Regions from separate parts of the Pantoea sp. X-Soil-TKNS-1279 genome, predicted to be linked through region 3. Evidence: predicted binding sites of a transcription regulator. Region 3 holds the regulator's gene; each other region holds the start of a gene.
The links. The regulator ArgR, encoded in region 3, controls arginine synthesis, uptake and breakdown. The targets are predictions, from matches to a motif close to ANTGAATAAAAATACANT.
Positions count from the first base shown of each region.

Region 1: a site for ArgR is predicted at 1,259-1,276, ahead of argF (ornithine carbamoyltransferase). Genes of this name have one in related genera too.
Region 2: a site for ArgR is predicted at 1,235-1,252, ahead of argC (N-acetyl-gamma-glutamyl-phosphate reductase). Genes of this name have one in related genera too.

Region 1 covers NZ_AP035948.1:645,967-648,238, reverse strand. Annotated here, with positions in the region: gene miaE (tRNA isopentenyl-2-thiomethyl-A-37 hydroxylase MiaE) at 1-659, opposite strand, end outside; gene rraB (ribonuclease E inhibitor RraB) at 717-1,136, opposite strand; gene argF (ornithine carbamoyltransferase) at 1,301-2,272, shown strand, end outside.
Region 2 covers NZ_AP035948.1:4,184,016-4,186,287, forward strand. Annotated here, with positions in the region: gene argB (acetylglutamate kinase) at 1-108, opposite strand, end outside; gene argC (N-acetyl-gamma-glutamyl-phosphate reductase) at 127-1,131, opposite strand; gene argE (acetylornithine deacetylase) at 1,299-2,272, shown strand, end outside.
Region 3 covers NZ_AP035948.1:3,889,389-3,891,660, forward strand. Annotated here, with positions in the region: gene mdh (malate dehydrogenase) at 1-580, opposite strand, end outside; gene argR (transcriptional regulator ArgR) at 1,010-1,480, shown strand; gene yhcN (peroxide/acid stress response protein YhcN) at 1,972-2,235, shown strand.

The sequences.
Region 1 (2,272 bases), 1.1 Mb from region 3:
TTCGGCGAAATCTGCGCCGCCAGCGTCAGGTAATCCTGGTAATGACGCGCTTCGGAACGCAGCAGCGAGATATAAAACTTCTCCAGTTGCTCATCCAGATACGGTGCCAGGCTGGCGAAACGTTCACAAGAACGCGCCTCGATATAAGCACCGCAAATCAGCTTATCTACCAGGGTATCCGGCTCATGAGTCGTGACCTCACGCAGCAACCCTTTGGCGTAACGACTGGCGGTAATCTTGCGATACGGCAGACCGCGCGCCTGCATAATTTCCCAGACCTGATAAAAATGGTGCAGCTCTTCTTTAATCAGCAGCACCATCTTTTCCACCAGATCATCCGCCCACGGCAACTCATTACGCACGATGATGCTTTTGGTCAGATTTTTGTGGGCGTTGATAAAGTTGCTGTCGTGATCTTCGCCAAAAATAAAATCTTCATAGGGCTTCAGCCACGCCAGAATAGCGTCACCACTCGGCTTGTCAGCCACATATTTACGAATCAACCAGACGGCGGTTTGCGCGGCTTTTAACTCACAAACCATATGATCGGTGAGTAGCAACGTCAGGTTTTCCGGCTTGCGTGCTTCATCAATCCACGCCTGTGGTGTGCGGCAATGCAGAAACTGATGGATAGGTTCTAATAGCGGGGCGTAATTCATGAATGTCTTTATCTGCGGGGAAAAAATACGGGCAGCAACGCGGCTGCCCGTTCATTTTTAGTGACGTACACCGTCGTCTTCATCATCAATGAAGTCGCCGTCATCATCTTCGTCTTCCGCGTCCGGGTCTTCGAAGTAGGTGCCCCAACCGTCGTAATCTACGTTGTATTTGCCCGCCAGATTCACCAGTTGCTCAACCTGCGCATCAATCAGCTCGGGTTTCAGCGCGGCTTCGCTCAGGATGTCGACACACATCACCGTGCTGCCATCTTCCAGCTCCAGCTCTTCCGGTTCAGTCACCTCATAACCCAGCTTGAAGGCATCTACCGCCGCTTTTTCCAGCGAGTCAAAATTGTTGCAGGAAAGATGGTGCTCGATGGTGTAGAGGGCATCAGGATCGCTGCCATCTTCCAGTAATTCATCAATGATCAACCGCGTCTCTTCGCGTTGTTCTTCCAGCAATGCTTCGTATGCCATGGGGATATCCTCAAAATGTTCGGCAATGAATGCAATTATTTTCCCACACTGCCTCGCGCGCCACTACTCAAAACAGAAAGTTTCTTAACGCCGGGGTTGAAAATGCATATTCATACGGTTAGATTGAATTTTAATTCATTTATGATCCCCACATGGAGCGCTGTATGAGTCAGCTGAACCAACGCCATTTCCTGAGATTGCTGGACTTCACCCCAGCAGAAATTGATTACCTGTTAAGACTGGCCGGTGAATTAAAACACGCAAAGAAAAACGCCAGCGAAACGCAGTACCTGAAAGGCAAAAACATCGCGCTCATCTTCGAAAAAGACTCGACTCGTACCCGTTGCTCTTTCGAAGTTGCCGCTTACGATCAGGGTGCTAACGTAACTTACCTCGGCCCAAGCGGCAGCCAGATCGGCCATAAAGAGTCGATGAAAGACACTGCGCGCGTGCTCGGACGTATGTATGACGGTATTCAATATCGTGGTTATGGTCAGGCGTTGGTGGAAACCCTGGCGGAACATGCCGGGGTGCCGGTCTGGAACGGTCTGACCACCGAATTCCATCCAACTCAGTTGCTGGCGGATCTGCTGACGATGCAGGAACATCTGCCACAAAAATCGCTGAACCAGATGACGCTGGTGTACGTTGGCGATGCGCGCAATAACATGGGCAACAGCATGCTGGAAGCAGCTGCGATGGTCGGGCTGGACCTGCGTCTGGTGGCACCGAAAGGCTGCTGGCCGGAAGAACAACTGGTGGAACAATGCCGCATCGCAGCGCAAAAAACCGGTGGCAAAATCACGCTGACCGAAGATATCGCCACCGGCGTGCAGGGTGCCGATTTCATCTACACTGACGTGTGGGTCTCGATGGGAGAAGACAAATCCGTGTGGTCTGATCGTATCGCGCTGTTGCGCCCGTATCAGGTAAACAGCGCGATGCTGGCGTTGACAGGCAATCCGCAGGTGAAGTTCCTGCACTGCCTGCCAGCGTTCCATGATGACCAAACCACGCTGGGACGTCAGATGGCTGAGCAGTATGGCCTGAACGACGGTATGGAAGTCAGTAACGAGGTGTTTGAATCGGCACACAGCATTGTGTTTGACCAGGCAGAAAACCGCATGCACACCATT
Region 2 (2,272 bases), 290 kb from region 3:
ACGCTGATACTCGTTACGATACGCCAACAGCGCATCGAACAGGCGAGCCAGCGCTTCTTCGCTATCCAGCAGGACGCCACCCAGTTTAATAATCAGAGGATTGGTCATGGTTTACTTACTCGCCCGTTAAATCAGAGACAGTGTTTCGGGGAAGCCGAAACGAATATTCAGACACTGCACCGCCTGCGAAGAAGCACCTTTCAGCAGGTTATCTTCTGCGGCAACCACAATCAGGTGCTCACCCTGCACGGCAAAACCGATATCACAGAATGGCAGGCCAACCACACCTTTCAACGCAGGCACACCTTTCTTATACAGACGCACCAGCGGTTTGTCGTGGTAGGCGTTATGGAAAGCTTCTGCCACGTCCTGTTCGCTGACGCCCGGTTTCAGGCGGCAGGTGACGGTAGCAAGAATGCCACGCGGGAAGTTGCCCAGATGCGGCGTAAAGATCACCGGCGTACCGAGATGGGCAACAATTTCCGGATGGTGGCGATGATTGAAGATGCCATAAGGTTGCAGGCTGACTTCACAGAAACTGGTAGTGACGCTGGCTTTACGCCCGGCACCGCTAACGCCGCTGGTCGCGTTAATCACCGGCCACTGGTCTTGATTCAGCAGGCCCGCTTCCACCAGCGGTTTCAACGCCAGTTGAGAGGCGGTCGGGTAGCATCCCGGTACCGCCACCAGCTGGGCTTCTTTGATTTTTTCGTGCTGCCATTCCGCCAGGCCGTAAACCGCTTTGTCCAGCCAGTCGCCGTGTTGATGGGTGAAACCGTAATATTGATTGTAGAAAGCACCGTCGTTAACACGGAACGCACCGGAGAGATCAAATACCACGCAACCGGCTTTCAGGAATTCCGGCGCCAGATCGTGACTGACTTCATGTGCGGTGGCGAGGAACACCACATCGACTTTATCCGCCCACTCAGCGGCATCGCTCAGCGGCTGCAATGGCAGGTCGACAATACCTTTCAACTGCGGATGCAGGTCTGAAAGTAACTTTCCGGCATCCGGGCTTTGCGCTGAAACCGCTAAAGCGGTTATGTTCATATGCGGATGGCGATTCAGGTAGGTGGCAAGCTCTACGCCAGCGTAACCACTGGCACCAACGATCAGCGTATTCAACATCAGGCTGTATACCTTATTACAGTCACACGTTCCGGGTCGCGGCCTTGCCCCGTTGCCCACGATGCCGTTTGCAAAGATTTACTGTTCACATGCAGACGACGTTAATGTATTTTTATTCACTATTAATGCATGAATATTGATACATCCTAACCCAAGGACCGTCAACAGTGAAGACAAAATTACCACCTTTTATCGAACTCTACCGCCAGCTGATTGCCACACCATCGATCAGCGCCACCGACGCCGCGCTCGATCAGAGCAATGAAACTTTAATCAATTTGCTGGCGGGCTGGTTTCGCGATCTTGGCTTCGATACTGAAGTGCAACCTGTACCAGGTACACGGCATAAATTTAACCTGCTGGCGCGCACGGGTTCCGGCGCGGGTGGCTTATTATTAGCAGGCCATACCGACACGGTTCCGTTCGATGATGGCCGCTGGACGCGCGATCCCTTTACCCTGACTGAGCATGACAACAAGCTTTACGGTTTAGGCACGGCAGATATGAAAGGCTTCTTCGCCTTTATTCTGGATGCGCTGCGTGACGTTGACGTGACCAAACTGAGCAAACCACTCTACATTCTTGCCACCGCCGACGAAGAGACGACGATGGCAGGCGCGAAGTACTTCGCTGAATCCACCCAACTGCGCCCGGACTGCGCCATCATCGGCGAACCGACTTCGCTGAAACCAGTGCGCGCGCACAAAGGCCATCTCTCCAATGTGATTCGTATTCAGGGACAATCGGGCCACTCCAGCGATCCCTCACGCGGCGTGAACGCCATTGAGCTGATGCATGAATCCATCACCCAATTGATGCAGCTGCGTAATACGCTGAAAAGCCGTTATAACCATGACGGTTTCGCCATTCCGTACCCGACCATGAACTTTGGTCATATTCACGGCGGCGATGCCGCTAACCGTATTTGCGCCTGCTGCGAACTGCATATGGATATTCGACCGTTACCGGGGTTAACCCTGAGTGATCTGGATGGTCTGCTGAATGAAGCGCTGGCTCCGGTGAGTGAGCGTTGGCCGGGTCGTTTGACCGTCGGTGAACTGCATCCGCCGATTCCGGGTTACGAGTGCCCGGTCGACCATGAACTGGTGAAAGTGGTGGAAAAACTGCTGGGTACGCCGAC
Region 3 (2,272 bases):
AGCTAACGCCTTTGACCTGCGACAGCAGCGGCAGAATAGTGACGCCAGAATGCCCCCCGACCACGGGTACGTCGATCTCGCCGGGTTGCTTGCCTTTTAACGCCGCAACAAAGGTGTTGCCGCGGATAATATCCAGTGTAGTTACGCCAAACAGCCGGTTTTTGTCATACACACCCGCTTTCTTCAGCACCTCTGCCGCAATCGCCACCGTGGTGTTAACCGGGTTAGTGATCACGCCAATCAAGGCCTTGGGTGCGGTGCTTGCCACCTGCTCAATCAGGTTACGAACAATGCCTGCGTTAACGTTAAAGAGGTCGGCGCGGTCCATGCCGGGTTTACGTGCCACTCCGGCGGAAATCAGCACCACATCGGCTCCCTTCAGTGCGGGTGTGGCATCTTCACCACTAAAACCCTCAACTTTCACTGCGGTAGGAATATGGCTGAGATCCACAGCCACACCCGGCGTAACCGGGGCGATGTCATAAAGCGAAAGGGCTGAACCTGCGGGTAATTGGGTCTTAAGCAACAGTGCTAGCGCCTGGCCAATACCACCAGCGGCACCGAGAACGGCAACTTTCATCCTGGACTCCTTATTAAGGTGGGGCAGAGATCTGCCGGGTTTCCATCGGGTTACGAGTTTAATCAACTTCTCAGGCGATAGCGACAATACCCGTCGCGCTATTAACACTGACGCCGCAATACGGCTCCCGAGACATCCACACTTCAGAAGTCGCCTGAATGATCATAGGTCGCAGCCAGAAGACAGGGGTCGGCAATGATCAGTCATTTTGTTGTTACCACTTCAATAATATAACAACATTGCAACCTTCGCTTTTGCGCGCCACGCCGCGATTTTGGCGTAGCGGTAAATCTCTGTTATGATCGCCGCCCTCGCAGGTTATCCCGGCGAACCCCTCACCTGTTTATTGCATAAAAATTCATTTAAATGCATAATCATTTATCTGCATGGGCTTGTTGCCCAACGCATCCCTCTTTTTATTGGTAACCTATGCGAAACCCATCTAAACAAGACGACCTGGTTAAGGCGTTCAAAGCCCTCTTGAAAGAAGAGAAATTCAGCTCTCAGGGTGAAATTGTGCAGGCGTTACAGGAAGACGGCTTCGAGAACATCAATCAGTCAAAAGTTTCTCGTATGCTTACTAAGTTTGGCGCGGTGCGCACGCGCAACGCAAAAATGGAGATGGTTTACTGCCTGCCAGCCGAACTGGGTGTGCCGACCACGACCAGCCCGCTGAAAAATTTAGTGCTGGATATCGACTACAACGATGCTCTGGTGGTGATTCACACCAGCCCCGGCGCAGCACAGCTCATCGCCCGTTTGCTGGATTCGCTGGGTAAAGCCGAAGGCATTCTCGGCACCATCGCCGGTGATGACACTATCTTTATTACCCCCGCGCGTGCTTTTACCGTGAAGCAGCTCCATGACGCTGTGTTGATGTTATTCGAACAAGAGCTATAAAACCCTGCCCGCTACCGGCAGATTACCTGCCGGTAACAACTCGGCCATTCCCTTTACCCGCCGTCACGCTTGAAGAGAAATCCTCAAGAAACAATACATTAAGCATATTCTCGTCCGTTCTCACGCCCGACAATAATTGGTAGGACCTTTTATCCTGCTTAACCTTTAGCGCTATTTTACACTGCTTTACACAACAGCATCAGCTATATACCCCACTCGCAGCGTATCAGCCAGATGGATCAACCATAATATTTCGCACAGAAAGATAAAATGACATAGGTCATTGTTTTTACATGTAATTAACAGGTGTTGTGCAGAAACCAGGCGGTTTTTATAACACTCAGTTATTAAAAGTTGTCATAAGGACAAAGAATAACAACCAAACATTATTAGCAGAATATTAATTTCATGAGTGATTAGATCTATACTTCTTTTCGTGATGCAAATCACACCAAACAAAAAGAGAAAAAACAGAAGACGAGGAAATAATCATGAAAGTTAAAACTACTATCGCAACCATGAGCATTCTATCTGCCCTGTCATTTGGCGCTTTCGCCGCAGATTCTATTAATGCTGATCAGGCAATGAATCTGCAACCGGCCGGCACCATCAGTGTCAGCGGCACGGCTGGTTCGCCGATGGATATCCATCAGCAACTGAGCGAAAAAGCAGACCAGCAAGGTGCTAAAGCTTATCGCGTGATCGAAGCGCGTAATGACAACACCTACCACGCGACTGCTGAACTTTATAAATAAGTTCGCCGAAACAAGACACAATGTGAAAGGCAACCCA